DNA from 2 places in the Thermoanaerobacter brockii subsp. finnii Ako-1 genome. Region 2 is predicted to be linked to the other one. Evidence: riboswitches for the same ligand, from Rfam matches in the RefSeq annotation. Region 2 holds a riboswitch; the other holds the start of a gene.

Region 1 (8,563 bases), 1.1 Mb from region 2:
ATAGCTATGATATCAGCTATTGAGACGCTTTTTTTCTGTCCATAGCTTAAAAAATGAGTGGGCTTGTCTTTTAAATCAATAATTCTCATTTGTTTCATAGCTTTTTCCACTTTTTCTTTTACTATATTTTCTGGATAACCCAAATTCATAGGTCCAAAAGAAATCTCTTGGTATACACTGGCAGAAAAAAGCTGTATGTCAGGATTTTGAAAAACAATACCCACATTCTTTCTGAGTTTGGTAAGTTCGGTACGATTGTATTTTATTTCTTCCCCGTTATACAATATTTTTCCTGATTTAGGTTTCAAAATTCCATTGAAGTGCAAAAACAGTGTTGTTTTACCTACACCGTTTGGACCTAAAACTGCAGTCTTTTTACCCTTCTCTATCGATATATTTACGCCATCTAAAGCTTTTGTACCGTCGCTGTACTCAAAAGTAACATCTATCGCTTCTAATATAAATTGCTTTTTCATAGTTCACCTTCTTAAAAGCATTGATATGCTTATTAAAATTAGTTCTATCAAAATAATAAATATTATATTTTTATAACAAAATTTGTAATCTTTACCGATGACTTTTAGTTCTCCGTTATAACCCCTTGCTTCTAAAGCCACATATAAATCCTGTGAATCTTTGTAAGACTTAATAAAAAGAGAAGATATCAAAAAGCCTAAAGACCTATAACTATTTTTTAATGTGGCATATCCCAATCTTGAATCCTGAGATATATAGATTTCCTCAGCAGCCTCGACTAAAACAAATATCAATCTGTAAATTAGCTGAAGTAACTCCAAAAATAGTGAAGGAATTTTTAATTTCTTTAAGACATTTATAATGTCAACTACAGGAGTAGTAAGAGCGAGAAAATACAAACAAGACACTACTGCTAAAACTCTGAAAAATAAAATAACAGCAGTATTAATGCCTTTTTCAGTAATTCCTAAAGTTACTCCAAAAATATTAAGGCTTATTAATGCAACACTCTTATCCCCTATAACATTTATGATAAGTGTCAATATGCTTATTATCAAAAAAGAAAAAGGAATTAGCATAAGCTTAATGTACACTCTTGCTGGAATTTTCGCTTTAAATACAGTTACCACAAACATCAAAATAATTACTGCAATATTAGTATAGGCATCAAATTCAAAGCACAAAATCATTGTTAAAAGGGCAAATAAAAGTTTTTCAACAGGATGTACATTGTACATCCTGTTTGTGTAAGAGTAACTATCTATTAACATTTTTTCTCCACTTCGCAACACCTATATAATATCCTAAAAATCCTGCGCCAATTGCAGCTTGGAGCGCAAACAAAAGGCTTTCAATTTCTCCGCTTGGTGGCTCCCAAATTGGTTCAAACCATGGCTTATAATTTTTGTCTACCTCAGCAATAGCCTGTGTCGCCCTGTCATCTGCGCCAGCAAATTCAGCGTTTTTAATAGTAACAAGAGGAAACACGATCAGCAAAATGACCAACAAACCTAATATCAAATTTTTCATTAAAAACTTTTTATCCTTCATACTGCCTTACCTTCTTTCTCTAAAACGTTAAGCTCAATGAGTTCCTCTTTGCTGTAGGCAGTTAGCATATTAATTACAAGCACAGTTAAAAGCCCCTCACTTATTGCCAAAGGTACCTGTGTCACTGCAAATATCCCCATGAATTTTAAAAATGAGGCTGTAAATCCGCCTACTTCAGTAGGAAAAGCAATAGCAAGTTGGAGGGATGTTGTCACATATGTAAGCAAATCCCCAATTGAGGCAGCTAAAAATACTGCAAGCCAATTTGGACCACCTGCTTTTTTTATTCCTTTAAATATATAATAGGAAGCAATTGGCCCTACTATAGCCATGGAAAATGTATTAGCACCCAAAGTTGTTATACCCCCATGAGCTAAAAGCAGTGCCTGAAACAAAAGCACTATAAGGCCTAAAACACTCATAACAAAAGGTCCAAAGAGTATAGCTCCAAGCCCTACACCGGTTGGATGCGAACAACTTCCTGTAACTGAAGGGATTTTCAAGGCCGAAAGCACAAAAGCAAAAGCACCTGCAAAACCCAAAAGCATTTTAAGCTTTGGATTTTCCTTTACCTTTTTGTTTATCGCTATAAGTCCCACAACCACAAAAGGCAAAGAAGCTATATCCCATATTATGCACCATTTAAGAGGAAGAAACCCTTCCATTATGTGCATGGAATAGGCAATTTCCGGCGCTATTAAAAGTAGCGCAAATGCTGTAAACAATACCCATTTCCATTTTTTCACACTACACACCTCTTTTTATGAAATTTAAGCAAAAATAAAGCCTCTTAACTTACCAACGGCGTTAAGAGGTTAAAAAATACATAGGTATCCTTTTATAACACCTCCTCTATCGACCGTAGAGTAAGTGTAACACAAATACAGGCAGGTCTCCTGACTTAGGTTCATCGCTCTTTACGCCTTCCCACCCGGCATTCACCAAGTATTCGCTGAGTGCCGGACAGTGGCATAATGTAAAGAGCTCACCATCACAGTGGCGGGACCGTGCAGGACTTTCACCTGGCTTCCCTTTTAACCCAATTTTGACTGCAAAATTGGGCACCTGTATTTGCTTGTTATTCAATTCTTCCTTTAAATAAAGCATATCATTTTATAAATTAGGTTGTCAATGAATAGAAATGTCTCTTATTCTAATTGCTTACTTATAATTTTTGCAACTTCAAAACTAGCCTCAATTGTTTTTTCAATATCCTCCTCTGTGTGAGCCATTGATAAAAAGAAGGTCTCAAATTGAGAAGGAGGCAGGTATACACCCCTTTTTAGCATTTCTCTAAAATATGCGGCATACATAACAGTGTTTGATTTTAAAGCAGAGTCATAATCCTTTACTTCATCTTTATTAAAAAACATACACATCATGCTGCCTATTCTATTTATTGTAACATCAATTCCATTTTGAACCATGCTTTCTTTTAACCCCTTACACAATTTTTCTGCTTTCTTGTCTAACTCTTCATAAATATTGGAAGTTTCAGATAATATTTTTAAAGTCTCAAAGCCTGCTGTCATTGCTAGAGGATTGCCAGACAAAGTCCCTGCTTGATACACAGGCCCATCAGGAGAAACCAACCTCATTATCTCTTCTCTTCCTCCATAGGCACCGACAGGAAGTCCACCTCCAATGATTTTCCCAAGTGTGGTAATGTCAGGCATGACGTTGTAAAATCCTTGTGCCCCCGAATAAGACACTCTAAAACCTGTCATCACTTCATCAAAAATTAAAAGTGCTCCATACTTTGTAGTAATCTCTCTCAATCCTTTTAAAAACTCTTCATCAGGCAAAACAGTACCCATGTTTCCGGCAACAGGCTCTACAATGACACCAGCGATATTTTCACCATAAACTTTAAAAATATCTTCTACCATTTTGATGTCATTGTATCTAGCTATAATTGTATCCTTTGCTATCTCATTTGTTACGCCCTTTGAATCAGGCATTCCGAAAGTAAGTGCACCTGACCCTGCTTTTATAAGCAGGCTGTCAGAATGTCCGTGATAACATCCTTCAAATTTTACAATGATGTCTCTGCCCGTATATCCCCTTGCCAATCTTATAGCACTCATAGTGGCTTCTGTGCCTGAATTCACCATTCTGACAACTTCTATAGATGGAACAGCCTCAATTATTTTTTCTGCCATCTTAACTTCCAACTCTGTACAGGCTCCAAAACTGGTACCCAGTTGTGCTTGTTTTTTAATAGCTTCTACCACCTGTGGATGTGAATGCCCAAGTATTAGCGGTCCCCATGAAAGAACGTAGTCTATGTATTCATTGCCATCTTCATCCCATATATGACTTCCTTGCCCCTTTTTTATAAAAACAGGAGTAGCTCCTACTGATTTAAAAGCCCTTACAGGGCTATTGACACCACCCGGCATAAGTTTTTTAGCTTTTTCAAAAAGCTTTTGTGATTTATCAGTTTTCACAGAATCACCTCTTAACAGCCCGCTTTTCTCAATAATTTTTCTGTAAATAGCCATTTTCTCTTCTTCAGCAAAATCTTTTTCCTTTAATTCTATCCTCTTCTGGTATAGCTTTTGTAATAGTTTTTCATACTCGTCATTGAAAATTGACTCCAATTTTTCTTTTATCATTCTCGAAAGAAGTGGACTTTTGCCACTTGTAGATATAGAAATAATTAAGTCTCCCCTTTTTACAATGGCAGGTACAATAAAAGAAGAAAGGTCTTTATCATCAACCACATTTACAAGCACATTGTATTTTTCTCCATCTGACGCAACAAGTTTATTTACCTTCTCATCATCTGTAGCAGCAATCGCAACAAAAAATCCCCTTACATCCCCTTGTTGATACTCACGTCTTATAAGTTCCACCTTTTCTTTTGCTGAAAGCTTAAGTATTTCCTCATCAAAAGAAGGAGAAATGGCAGTAACTAAAGCTTCTCCTTCAACAAGAGATAAAATTTTTCTAAGAGCAACTTTGCCACCCCCTACAACAAGGCATTTTTTGTTTTTTATATTAAGCATTATAGGGTAATAAGCCATTTTGCAACATCCTTTGCAAAGTAGGTTATAACTATGTCTGCCCCTGCCCTTTTAATTGAAGTGAGTATTTCTAAGACTACCGATTTTTCATCAATCCAACCCATCTTAGCTGCCGCCTTTACCATTGAATATTCTCCACTTACATTATAAGCAGCAATAGGAATGTTGAAATTATCCTTTACCCGCCTTATAATATCAAGATAAGAAAGTGCCGGCTTTACCATGACAATATCTGCTCCTTCTTCAATGTCAAGAGCTATTTCTCTTAAGGCTTCGTTGGAGTTTCCATAGTCCATTTGATAAGACTTTCTGTCGCCAAATTGTGGGAAAGAATTTGCTGCTTCTCTAAAAGGTCCATAAAAAGAGGAAGCGTATTTAGCACTGTAAGCCATAATAGGTGTGTTTACAAATCCTTTACTATCTAAAAGCTTTCTTATGGCAGCTACTCTTCCATCCATCATGTCAGAAGGCGCTACAATATCCGCCCCTGCCTCAACATGGGACAAGGCTATTTTAGCGATGTAATCTATCGTTTTGTCATTTACAACTTGTCCATTTTCAACAATTCCACAGTGACCATGAATTGTATACCCACACATACACACATCTGTTATTACCACAATTTCAGGCACTTTTTCTTTTATTTCTCTCACCGCTTTTTGAACGATGCCTTCCTCACTATAAGCCTCTGACCCTAATTCATCTTTATATGAAGGCACACCAAAAAGTAAAATAGCAGGAATTCCAAGGTCACGCACTTCTTTAACTTCTTCTACAAGCAAATCTATAGAAAAATGGTAAACACCCGGCATTGAATCTATCTCTTCTTTTATATTATCTCCTGGCACAACAAAAAGAGGATATATAAGGTCACCAACATCTAAAGAAGTTTCTCGTATCATCTCCCTTAAAATACTGTTCATCCTAAGCCTTCTTGGCCTTTTTACCAAATCCATTTTATCTCCTCTTTCTATTGGTTTTGATAGTTTTTTAATATTTCTTCAATAAGTTTTTCCGTTGTGTATTCACTTGGCATTATGTCTACATTAAATCCTTTATCCTCTATAGCTTTCTTTGTTACAGGTCCTATTGCAGCTATTTTAGAGTTTTTTAGAAGATTTATTTCGTCTCCTATTAATTGATGCATATAATTAAAGGTAGAGGAACTTGTAAATACAGCAATATCTATTCCTTTGCGGAGTTCACTTATAAGCTTTTCCTTTATTTCATAATTTGGTTCATTTTTATATGCGACAATTTTTTGTACGTTAGCACAATTTCCTAGACTTTCCATTAATATATCCCCGCCTATCTGAGAAGTCAAAAGCGCTATGTTTTTTCCTTCAACATGTTTTTTAAGTGCATTTGCTAAAGAGTATGAGGTGTACTCCTCAGGAATTATATCTGGATATATAAAAATATTTTCTAAAGCTTCCGCAGTTTTACTTCCTATCGCTACTACTTTAATTCTTAAATTTCTTAAATCAACCCTTTTTTCTCGGGAAGCTTCAATAAAACTCCAAACGTCATTTACACTTGTAAATACAGCATAATCAAATTTGTGTATTTCTTCTAAAAACTTTACTATATTATCTAAAAACGGCGTGATTTTAATAGTAGGACAAACAACAACATCTGCTCCCTCTTCGCTCAAAATTTTTTTCATCTGCTGTGACTGTTCATAGGTCCTTGTAAGCAAAATCCTTTTTCCAAAAAGCTTTTTGTTTTCGTACCATTTTAATCTATCCCTTAATGCCACAACATCTCCTACAGTGATAACTGCAGGATTTTTTATTCCTTCTTTTCGGACGAGACTTGGAATATCAATGAGTTTCCCAGTTATAACTTTTTGCTTTGGAGTAGTGCCTTCCATTACTACTGCTGCTGGTGTATGAGGATCTTTGCCGTAATTAAGAAGTTTTTGCACAATTTTTTCTATATTTTTTATCCCCATGAGAAATACAAGTGTCCCCTCGAGTTTTGATATGACCCCCCAATCGAGGTTTTTATCTTTCCCTTCCCATTCATGACCCGTTATTACGTGAAATGAAGAGCTTAAATCTCTATGAGTTACAGGAATTCCTGCATAGGATAGGACAGCCACTGCAGATGTTATGCCTGGCACTACCTCATAAGGTATCCTTTTTTGTGAAAGGTATTCAGCCTCTTCGCCACCTCTTCCGAATACAAATGGGTCTCCTCCTTTAATTCTCGCTACTTTTTTGCCAGAAAGGGCCTTTTTCGCAATTATTTCGTTTATTTTATTTTGAGGTACTTTGTGATTATCTGGAAACTTTCCAACATCAATAAGCTCTGCATCCTTTTTTGCCATTTTTAAAATATCTTCATTAATGAGCCTATCATACACCAGCACATCTGCATTTTTTATTAGTTCGACTGCTCTCAATGTTAAAAGCCCAATATCTCCAGGTCCTGCTCCGATCAAATATACAATCCCTGACATCATATACCTCCAAATTCTTCAATAAGCTTTTCTATCATTTTATCGGTTTCTTCAATTAAGCCAGTCACTTCACTTTTTAAAAGTTTATCCTCTTTTTGATAAACAACTTTTATGTTTATTTTCTCTTCGTCTTTCTCTTTTCTGTATTGGGCATAGGCACCAAAAGGCTGTCTACAATTAACTCCAAAAGCTTTTAGAAGTTCCCTTTCAACAGAAGCCTCAAAAAATGTTCTTCTATCAACAATGTAGGAATAAAACTCTTGAAATATATTATCAAAACTTTCTGCAATTTCTACTGCAAGAATTCCCTGACAAGGTGCTGGTACAACTACATCAGGTGGGAAATATTCAGTAATAATACTCTCCAATCCTAACCTATGCAAACCCGCCGCTGATAAAACAATGCCGTCAAGGTTTAGTTCTTCCATTTTTTTGAGCCTCGTCCTTACATTACCTCTTATTGGAACAATCTGTATGTCTGACATTAAAGCCTGTATTATTTTCATCCCTTTTAATGTTATAAGTTCAGGGTCTCCTGGTCCTACACCAATAAAATAAACTACAGCTACTTCACCTTCTTTGTAATAATGAGTGACAAATAATCTATCTTTTTCCCTATATATCTATCAAGGTCGTAGGATATTTTTTCCTCTTTATGGCCGCACTTTATCACAAGGTATCCTTTGAAGCTTTTTTCTTTTAGAAGATTTACTATTTCCTCGTACCTTCTCGAAATTTTCATTAATACCACGTTATCAAACATATCAAGAGCTTTTGAAATTTCCGTCACATCTCCTGATGAAATCACTGCAAAAGTCTCGTTTCCCTCCGCAATTGGGATATTTAACCTTGAGGCAGCTGCACTATAGGAGGTGATTCCAGGAATCGTCTCTACTTCGTAATCCTCAATTCCTTTTAAAATGTATATGTAGGTACTGTAAATCATGGGGTCTCCTATTGTTATAAAAGCTACGTCTTTCCCCTCATCAAGCAACTCTTTGATTTTTTTAACATTTTCTTCCCACTTTGTTTTGAGGTCTTCTTTTGAGTAGGTCATGGGAAATTCCATAAATACTACATCGCCTTTTATATAAGGCTTTGCAATCTCATAAGCAATACTTCATTCTCCTTTGCTTGTGGGCCTACGATCCTGTCATCATACCCTATAGACTTTGCAAACTTAATCTTTAAACCCGGATATTTTTCTTTTTCTTTTCCAAAAACCTCAGGTATATCATGTAACACATGGTTTCCTTCAAATAAAAACATAGGAACTGCTATGATATCGTAAATTCTTTCTTCGACAAATTCTCTTATGGAAGTAGATATATCAGGCTCGTTAAATTCCATAAAACCTGCCTTTACATCTTTGGTATTTTTTAGGCTCTTTATTTTTTCTACAACCTTAGTAACTACATCTTTAGTCTCTTAAACACGACTTCCATGTGCTATTATTAATAATCCTTTTCCCATAAAAATCTCTCCTTTTTTATAATGACACACTTACAAAGCAAATGAGTGCAGTAAGCTCTGCCAATTCATT
Region 2 (8,563 bases):
CTTGTGGTGTTGATGCAGTTCAATATATTACAGGTTGCACTTTTGGGAAAGGAAATCTCATTTACAGAGATAGAGGCAAGCAGGCTTTTACTTTTTTCAGGCGTGATACTAATGAAGGTATAAGGATAGTGCTAAAAGCTTTTAATCACTCCAATGACAGAAAGAAATGGCAAGAATATTTATTGAATGCACCATTAGAAGAAATATTTGATTTTAAAACTCCTACTTATGGTATACCACCAAAGGCAAAAATATACCCTTCAATACAATGTGAAATATGCGGCGAATATGCTGCGGAAAACAAGATAAGATTTAAAGAAGGGAAAAAGGTCTGTATAGATTGTTTTGGGGAGTAGGAGGTATATCCCCTTGCAGAAGGGGGAGGGTTATGGTATAATTTTTTTAATAAATATTGTATACAGTATACAAGAGGTGAATAAAATGAAAGCAATTTATACTTGTGGAATATGTCCTAAAAAGCCTTGTGCTAAAGGGGAGGCTAATTTCCCGAAAAATTGTCCTACTGTTGAAAGAAGGGATATAGTAGAACAATCAGTAGCAATATATAAACAAGATGAAATGGTTCATAAAATAATGAACTTTGCCAATACTCTTCCTAAAAAGAAAAATGGAGAGTTGAGAAGTAGAACTGAGGAAATAATAGAGTTTATTAAACAGATGGGATTTAAAACTATTGGCGTTGCATTTTGTTATTCTACGAGTAAAGAAGCGAAACAATTTGTAAAATTATTAGAACAATATGATTTAAAAATTGTTCCTGTTTGCTGTAAAGTCGGTTCTATTGATATAGAAGATATAGACATTCAAAAAGATAAAGAGGGATTTGTTGCTACTTGCAATCCTATAACACAGGCAGAGATAATGAACCAAGAAAATACAGAACTCAATGTAGTAATAGGTCTTTGCGTAGGCCATGACATACTTTTTAATAAATATTCTAAAGGGTTAGTCACAACACTGGTGGCAAAGGACAGAAAATACGCTCATTGTCCTGTAAAAGGATTAGAAGCTGTTAAGGTATAAAAAGGCACGATTTAGTGCCTTTTTTATAATGATTTAAAATAGGCAAAAATAATGGCCTATTTTAAATCATTTTTTATATTGACAATGCAAGAAAGCAGTGGTATACTACATGTTGAGGATATTAATAAATAATATACTAGATTTTGTGCAAAATAGAATATACACAGATACAGGTGCCCAATTTCAAAGGGAAATTGGGTTAAAAGGGAAGCAGGTGAGAATCCTGCACGGTCCCGCCACTGTGATGGTGAGCTCTTTACAAAAAGCCACTGCCTGGCACTTCCTTTTAGGTAAGTGGAGTAAAAAAACAGACAAAGGAACCATCACCTTGTCTTCTTGCCTTTTTGGTTTGATTTGTAAAACATTGGGAAATATTGGGTGCCGGGTGGGAAGGCGTAAAGAGCGATGAACCTAAGTCAGGAGACCTGCCTGTATTTGGATTACACTTGCTCTACGGTCGATAGAGGAGGTGAGGTACTTTGTACACCTCTTAACTTGCCGTAGAAGTTAAGGGGTTTAATTATTTTTACAAAAGAATGGAGGCTTAAAATCATGAAAATTGCTATAAAGGTTATAAAAAGAGATGGAAGGGAAGTTGAGTTTGATAAGATAAAGATTGCAAATGCTATATACAAAGCTTTTAAAGCAGTGGGAGAAGGGGAATACAAAGATGCCCTTGAAATAGCAGATGAAGTGACAGAGTACGTAGAAAATAATTTAGAAGGAATAGCCAGTGTAGAGCAGATTCAAGATATTGTAGAGCAATACTTAATAAAGCATGGTTATGCTAAAGCGGCAAAGGCCTATATTTTATACAGAAAACAGCATCAAGAGATAAGAGAATTTAAAAAAATGTTTATGGACATTGAAAAAATGGTGGATGAATACATAGGGAAGCAAGATTGGAGAGTAAATGAAAATAGCAATATGAGTTATTCACTTCAAGGTTTAAATAATCATATCTCCAGTACGATAACAGCTTATTACTGGTTAAACAAAATATATCCTCCAGAAGTTAGAGATGCCCATGTAAATGGAGATTTGCACATTCATGACTTAGGCCTTTTATCTGTGTATTGCTGTGGATGGGATTTAAGGGATTTACTGCTTTCTGGATTTACAGGGGTAGAGGGGAAAGTTCAAAGCAAACCTCCAAAGCACTTTAGGTCCGCTCTTGGACAGATTGTCAATTTTTTCTATACACTTCAAGGGGAAGCAGCCGGTGCACAAGCTTTTTCTAATTTTGATACCTATTTGGCACCTTTTATATATTACGATAATCTTTCTTACAAAGAGGTTAAGCAAGCTTTACAGGAGTTTATATTTAACATAAATGTTCCAACTAGAGTGGGATTTCAAACTCCTTTTACAAACATAACTATGGATCTTGTGGTACCGGAGATTATGGCAGATGAACCTGTTATAATTGGCGGTCAATTGATGGATAAAACGTATAAAGAATTTCAAAAAGAAATGGACATGCTAAATATAGCATTTGCAGAAGTTATGATGGAAGGAGATGCCAGCGGCAGGATATTTACTTTTCCAATACCCACTTATAATATAACTAAAAATTTTGACTGGGATAGTCCTGTCATAGATAAAATAATGGAAATGACTGCGAAGTATGGTTTACCTTATTTTAGCAATTTTGTAAATAGTGATTTAGATCCCAATGATGTGCGTAGTATGTGCTGTCGGTTGAGGTTGGACAACAGAGAATTAAGAAAGCGTGGGGGCGGGCTTTTTGGAGCGAACCCTCTTACAGGTTCAATAGGAGTTGTAACAATAAATATGCCAAGAATTGGATATTTATCTAAATCAAAAGAAGAGTTTTTCCAAAGGTTAGAAAGGCTTATGGATATTGCAAAAACAAGCCTTGAAATAAAGAGAGAAGTTTTAGAGAAAATGACTGAAATGGGATTGTATCCTTATTCAAAATTTTACTTAAGAGATATAAAAAAGAGATTTGGATTTTACTGGCAAAACCATTTTAACACGATAGGACTCATTGGAATGAATGAAGCACTATTAAATTTCATTGGAGTAAGCATAGCCAGTGAAGAGGGAAGGAAATTTGCACTTGAAGTATTAGATTTTATGAGGCATAAATTAGAACAATATCAATTAGAATCTAATTTCATGTACAATTTAGAAGCCTCCCCTGCAGAAGGAGCTTCCTATAGATTGGCTAAAAAAGATAAAGAATTATTCCCAGATATAATAACTGCAGGTAGCGATGTGCCTTACTATACAAATTCCACCCAGCTTCCTGTGGACTTTACTGAAGATATATTTACTGCTTTAGACTTACAAGAAGAGTTACAAACAAAATACACAGGAGGTACAGTATTTCACGGATTTATTGGAGAGAGTATAAACGATGTTACTACCTGCAAAGCTCTAGTCAAAAAAATAGCTTATAATTATAGAATTCCTTATTACACTATAACTCCAACTTTTTCAATCTGTGAAGACCATGGGTATATTTCGGGTGAACATTTTGAATGTCCTTACTGTGGGAAAGAATGTGAGGTTTACAGCCGCGTAGTGGGATATTATAGGCCAGTAAAGAATTGGAATGAAGGAAAGAAAAAAGAGTTTAAGGACAGAAAGGAATTTGTTGTATGATGTACGATTTTATGCTTGTTTCTTTTGCCGATTTCCCAGGAAAAATTGCAGCCACTGTTTTTGTAAGTGGTTGCAATTTTAAGTGTCCTTACTGCCATAACTCTTATTTAATTCAAATAAGGGAAGGTATACGGAGTGAAAAGGAGTTTTTTGATTACCTTAAAAAGAGAGCAAATTTAATAGAAGGAGTGTGTATTACAGGTGGAGAACCTACTCTTTGGAAAGGGCTTAAAGATTTTATAAAAAATATAAAGGACTTAAATTTTGAGGTTAAGCTTGACACTAATGGTTCAAGACCACAAGTGTTAGAAAATTTATTAGATGAAGGATTGCTCGATTATATAGCTATGGATATAAAAGCGCCAATAGAAAAATATGGCATATTTTTAAAAAACAAAAAAGAGATAGATAATGTTCAAAAAAGTGTAGAGATAATTAAAAATTCTGATATAGATTACGAATTTAGAACTACTGTAAATGACAAACTACTTACTTTAGAAGATTTTGAGGCTTTAGCTGATTGGATTTCTCCTGCGAAAAGGTATACTTTACAAAGGTACAAGTATGCTGAAGGAGTATTGGATAAGGAGAAAAGTGGAATTCAAGATTGTGATATTAACTTTTTAAAAAAAATAAAAGAAAAACTGAATGGAAATTTTGGAGAAATATTAATAAGAGAATGAGAGAGTCACCTCTCTCTTTTTATTTTTCGGAAAAATGAACTTGATAATGGACATAAATTAAAAATGGATTTATGATGTATTTAGAAACATTTGTTTTTCTAGGTAGAGGGGGAATAGGATGGCTAGCAATATACATATTTCAATAAATACCAGATATTAATTTTGTTGATTTTAGCAATATTTTATTTATTAGTGCATAATGCAGAAAAGGAAAAATATATTCTATTTTGGGGAAGTGCTTGGGGCCTTGATTTAATAAGATACGCTATGGAATATGCAATAGAATATGGGGATTTGCCTAATACATTTTTGACACAGGTGATAGTATATGGTTTGCTTGTAATAAGTTCTACTTTATGAAGGATTGATATTTTTCTTTAAAAAGTATAAAATATTAAAGTAATCGTCATTTATTAAACAATAGGGTGTGATAAAATGCCAAGACCTCCAAAATGCAGATGGGTTAGAAGTGAACCAAACGTGACGCATTTTAAACCTGTTGGCGTGCCTATGTCTATGTTAGATGAAGTTATACTAACAGTAGAGGAATTAGAAGCCATAAGACTTAAAGATTTGGAAGGTTTAGAGCAAGAAGAATGTGCTGAGATGATGAAGGTGTCAAGGCCTACGTTTTTTAGAATAATCAATTCAGCTAGACAAAAGGTAGCGGATGCTTTAGTCAATGGCAAGGCGATAAGGGTAGAAGGTGGCAATTACAGAGTTTATGATGAAGACCAAAGAGGTCATAGAGGCATGCGACATAGACATGGCCAGTGGGGTAGAGAAGATTAAAATTCTACTAAAATTTCATATATTTTTACAAAACCTTTCATTAATTACAAGGTGAAACAGCAATGATTTTGGCTTCCCAGGACTGTGTTTATGGCATTATAGCTGTTGCAGATACTGTAAAAAATGACTCTGCAAAAGCTATTAAAAAGTTACAAACTCATTCTTGTATAGGTATTTCAGTGGCAGTATGGAATGTTCTGTTTTTTTGTTTTATGGTATAATTTAGGCAAAGAGCCTTTGTGTGGAGGGATTTTTATGAATTTTGATAGTTTTTTGTATAATACCAGACCTTTTCTAAATTACCTTTTTGATTTTTACAGCAATCTTGACAATAAGAGTCTCAGCAGTGTTATTTATGACGCTGGTGGGGTTGATAAGGTTTCAATACTGATTGTGGATATGGTAAATGGTTTTTGCAAAAGTGGTCCATTAGCCAGTCCAAGAGTAGCGGGCATAATAGAACCCATAAAAAATTTAATCAAGGCTTCTTATAGAATGGGCATAAAAAATGTCTTTTTTATAAATGATTCTCATACTGTAGGTGCAGCAGAATTTGGGGAGTTCCCACAACATTGCGTAAAAGGAAGTTTTGAAAGTGAAATTGTGGATGAATTGAAGGAAGTAATTGAAGGGGAACCGGTAGTTTTTGAAAAGAATTCTTTAAATGCGTTTTTCGGTGGGGAATTAGAAGGTGGAAATGAATTTTTAAAAAAGACTTTGGAAATGATAAAAGAAGGAAAATCTACTTTTATTGTAGTAGGAGATTGCACTGATTTATGCGTTTACCAGACGGCTATGTCTATAAAAATGATTGCAAATGCCAATAATCTTAAAGTTAATGTAATTGTACCAGAAAATTGTGTCGAGACCTATGACATTTCTGTCAAAACTGCCCAGTCCCTCAAGATAATGCCTCATGATGGTGATTTGGTACATACTATGTTTTTGTACCATATGAAATTAAACGGTATAGAAATTGTAAAGGAATTGTTGGAAGAGTAAAGAGTAGGATTAGATGAATTTGCAAAAATCATTGCCAATATTTATTTTAAAGGCATGCCAAAAAACATAGTGTAAAATTATCGTAGGATTTTTTGGGTGAAAAAAAACAAGAGACAACCCCTGTGATAAAATAGATTATGGAAAACAAAACAATACAGAAAGGGGTGTCTCTTGTGAAAAAACATATCTTTGAGGATATTATACTACAAAATGCTCTAAATTTCACTAAGGAAGTAGTAGAAATTTTTGGTGATTTATTAAAGGTTAGTTGTATAATTAAATGCAACAGATAAAAGAATAGAAACCATAGTGAAAATCGTGTATGATATAGGTGTCAACTAAACATCATACAAGGAGGATTTTCACTATGGTTCATAATAATGATACCACAAAAAAGCGTTCTTTTAAACACTTAAGTAGCTATGAACGAGGAGAAATCTATGCATTACTCAAAGAAGGAAGAAGTATTCGGTATATTGCTAAAAAACTTAATCGATCTCCAAGCACTATAAGCCGTGAAATTAAACGTGGAACTACTACACAACTTAGAAGTGATTTATCTTCTTATACAAGCTATTTTCCTGAAACCGGTCAAGCTATCTACGAAAAAAATCGCTCAAATTGCGGAGCTAAATTTAAAGTAGCTAAAGCAGAAGATTTTTTGAAATATGCTGAAAATAAAATATTAAATGAAAAATGGTCACCAGATGCAGTTGTAGGCTATTGTAAAAAAGACCCAAGCTGGAATAATAAAACTATTGTTTGTACTAAAACACTGTACAACTATATAGATAGAGGATTATTAAAAGTTAAAAACATTGATTTACCTTTAAAACTACGTTTAAAACCAAGAAAGAAACAAAATCGTAAAAATAAACGTATTATGGGTAAAAGTATTGATTTTAGGCCTAAAGAAGTTGAAAGCCGTGAAGTTTTTGGGCATTGGGAAATAGATACGTTAATTGGCAAGAAATCTAATGACAAGGTCCTTTTAACATTAATAGAGCGTAAGACTCGCCATGAAATAATATTCTTATTAGATGCAAAAGACAATAAATCTGTTAAAGATGCATTATCAAAATTAAAAGATATGTTTGGTGACAATTTAAGCAAGGTCTTTAAAACAATAACATCTGATAATGGTACAGAGTTTAGTGATTTAGAAAGTGCTCTTTTAGAATATGGCGTAGAAGTATATTATACACATCCATATTCATCTTGGGAAAGAGCTACAAATGAACGACATAACGGTCTTATACGACGTTTCATCCCTAAAGGTAAAAGTATTAAAGATTTATCTATAGATACGATAAAGAGAGTAGAAAACTGGCTTAATAACCTTCCACGAAAATTGTTAAATTACAAAACGCCTAAGGAATACTTTTATGAAGAGCTGGCAAAAATCTGTTAAGCCCATCCATTATAAAGTTTAGAGCTCGTTCGTGATTTGTCAAGGGGCAGGCTTCGCCTGACTTTAACCCTTGACAAATCACGACCTTCGCTCAACTTGTTAACTAAGATGGGCTTAAGGTTATATATGATTTGTTCCAAATCCTATATCTACATGATTTTCATTAGGTGTTGCATTTAATATTGCAATTTATAGTGATTTATTAAATAAAGGAATGAATATTACAGAGCTTGCAGCAAGGATAAAGGAACTGACGGACAAACTAGGTAGAGAGGCAATAGAAGCAATTATTGAAGAGTTAGATAGGATAATAAAAGAAGATAAGAGAAGGAAAGAAAAATGGGTAGTAGAGAGGAAAGATAAAAAGAGATTAACGACAGTCCTTGGGGATATTGAATATGAGAGGACATATTACAAATCTAAAGAGGATGGAAGATATACATATTTGGTGGATGATGCATTAGAGATAGGACGGCACGATAGGATAGAAAAGGGAGTAAAAATAAAGTTAGTAGAAAACGCAATAGAAGAATCATATGAAATAAGCAGTAAAAAAGCATGTCCAGAGGAGTTAAGTAAACAGACGGTATTAAACGCAATAAGGGAAATAGGAGAAGTAGAGGTAAAGAGAGAAATAAAAGAGAAGAAAGAAGTAAGGGTATTATACATAGAAGCAGATGAAGACCATGTGCCTTTGCAAGATGGCAGCAATGAAACACCGCGATTGATATACATACATGAAGGTAAAGAAGAGAAAAATGGTAGAAATGTACTGAGAAATGTGCATTACAAGGCATACGTAGGAGAGAAAGCTGAAGACATATGGATAGATGTAGCAAATTACATAGAAGAAAATTACAAGGAAGAGAAGATAGAGAAGATATACATAGCAGGAGATGGAGCACCGTGGATAAAAGAGGGATTAGAGTGGATAGCAAAATCAAGGTTTGTGTTAGACAGATATCATTTAAACAAATACGTATTAAAAGCAACATCAAAA

Evidence for each region. Region 2 has a riboswitch for cobalamin ahead of THEBR_RS03335 (ribonucleoside triphosphate reductase). Riboswitches for the same ligand answer to the same signal wherever they lie in the genome.
Region 1: another riboswitch for cobalamin. It lies ahead of THEBR_RS09600 (energy-coupling factor ABC transporter permease); the one in region 2 lies ahead of THEBR_RS03335 (ribonucleoside triphosphate reductase).

Annotation. Positions count from the first base shown of each region.
Region 1 is NC_014964.1:1,927,777-1,936,339, forward strand. Features, by position in the region: gene THEBR_RS09585 (energy-coupling factor ABC transporter ATP-binding protein) at 1-476, opposite strand, end outside; gene cbiQ (cobalt ECF transporter T component CbiQ) at 480-1,247, opposite strand; gene THEBR_RS09595 (energy-coupling factor ABC transporter substrate-binding protein) at 1,234-1,527, opposite strand; gene THEBR_RS09600 (energy-coupling factor ABC transporter permease) at 1,524-2,273, opposite strand; cobalamin riboswitch at 2,397-2,611, opposite strand; gene hemL (glutamate-1-semialdehyde 2,1-aminomutase) at 2,676-3,977, opposite strand; partial or broken gene THEBR_RS12510 (precorrin-2 dehydrogenase/sirohydrochlorin ferrochelatase family protein) at 4,113-4,556, opposite strand; gene hemB (porphobilinogen synthase) at 4,538-5,512, opposite strand; gene cobA (uroporphyrinogen-III C-methyltransferase) at 5,527-7,020, opposite strand; gene THEBR_RS09620 (hypothetical protein) at 7,020-7,571, opposite strand; gene THEBR_RS09625 (precorrin-2 C(20)-methyltransferase) at 7,586-8,089, opposite strand; gene THEBR_RS09630 (sirohydrochlorin chelatase) at 8,107-8,412, opposite strand; gene cobS (adenosylcobinamide-GDP ribazoletransferase) at 8,510-8,563, opposite strand, start outside.
Region 2 is NC_014964.1:692,030-700,592, forward strand. Features, by position in the region: gene THEBR_RS03320 (FmdE family protein) at 1-356, shown strand, start outside; gene THEBR_RS03325 (DUF1847 domain-containing protein) at 442-1,044, shown strand; cobalamin riboswitch at 1,199-1,491, shown strand; gene THEBR_RS03335 (ribonucleoside triphosphate reductase) at 1,597-3,675, shown strand; gene THEBR_RS03340 (anaerobic ribonucleoside-triphosphate reductase activating protein) at 3,672-4,358, shown strand; gene THEBR_RS03345 (hypothetical protein) at 4,524-4,718, shown strand; gene THEBR_RS03350 (DUF134 domain-containing protein) at 4,794-5,150, shown strand; gene THEBR_RS12020 (hypothetical protein) at 5,213-5,371, shown strand; gene THEBR_RS03355 (cysteine hydrolase family protein) at 5,406-6,152, shown strand; gene THEBR_RS03360 (IS30 family transposase) at 6,520-7,563, shown strand; gene THEBR_RS03365 (ISLre2 family transposase) at 7,745-8,563, shown strand, end outside.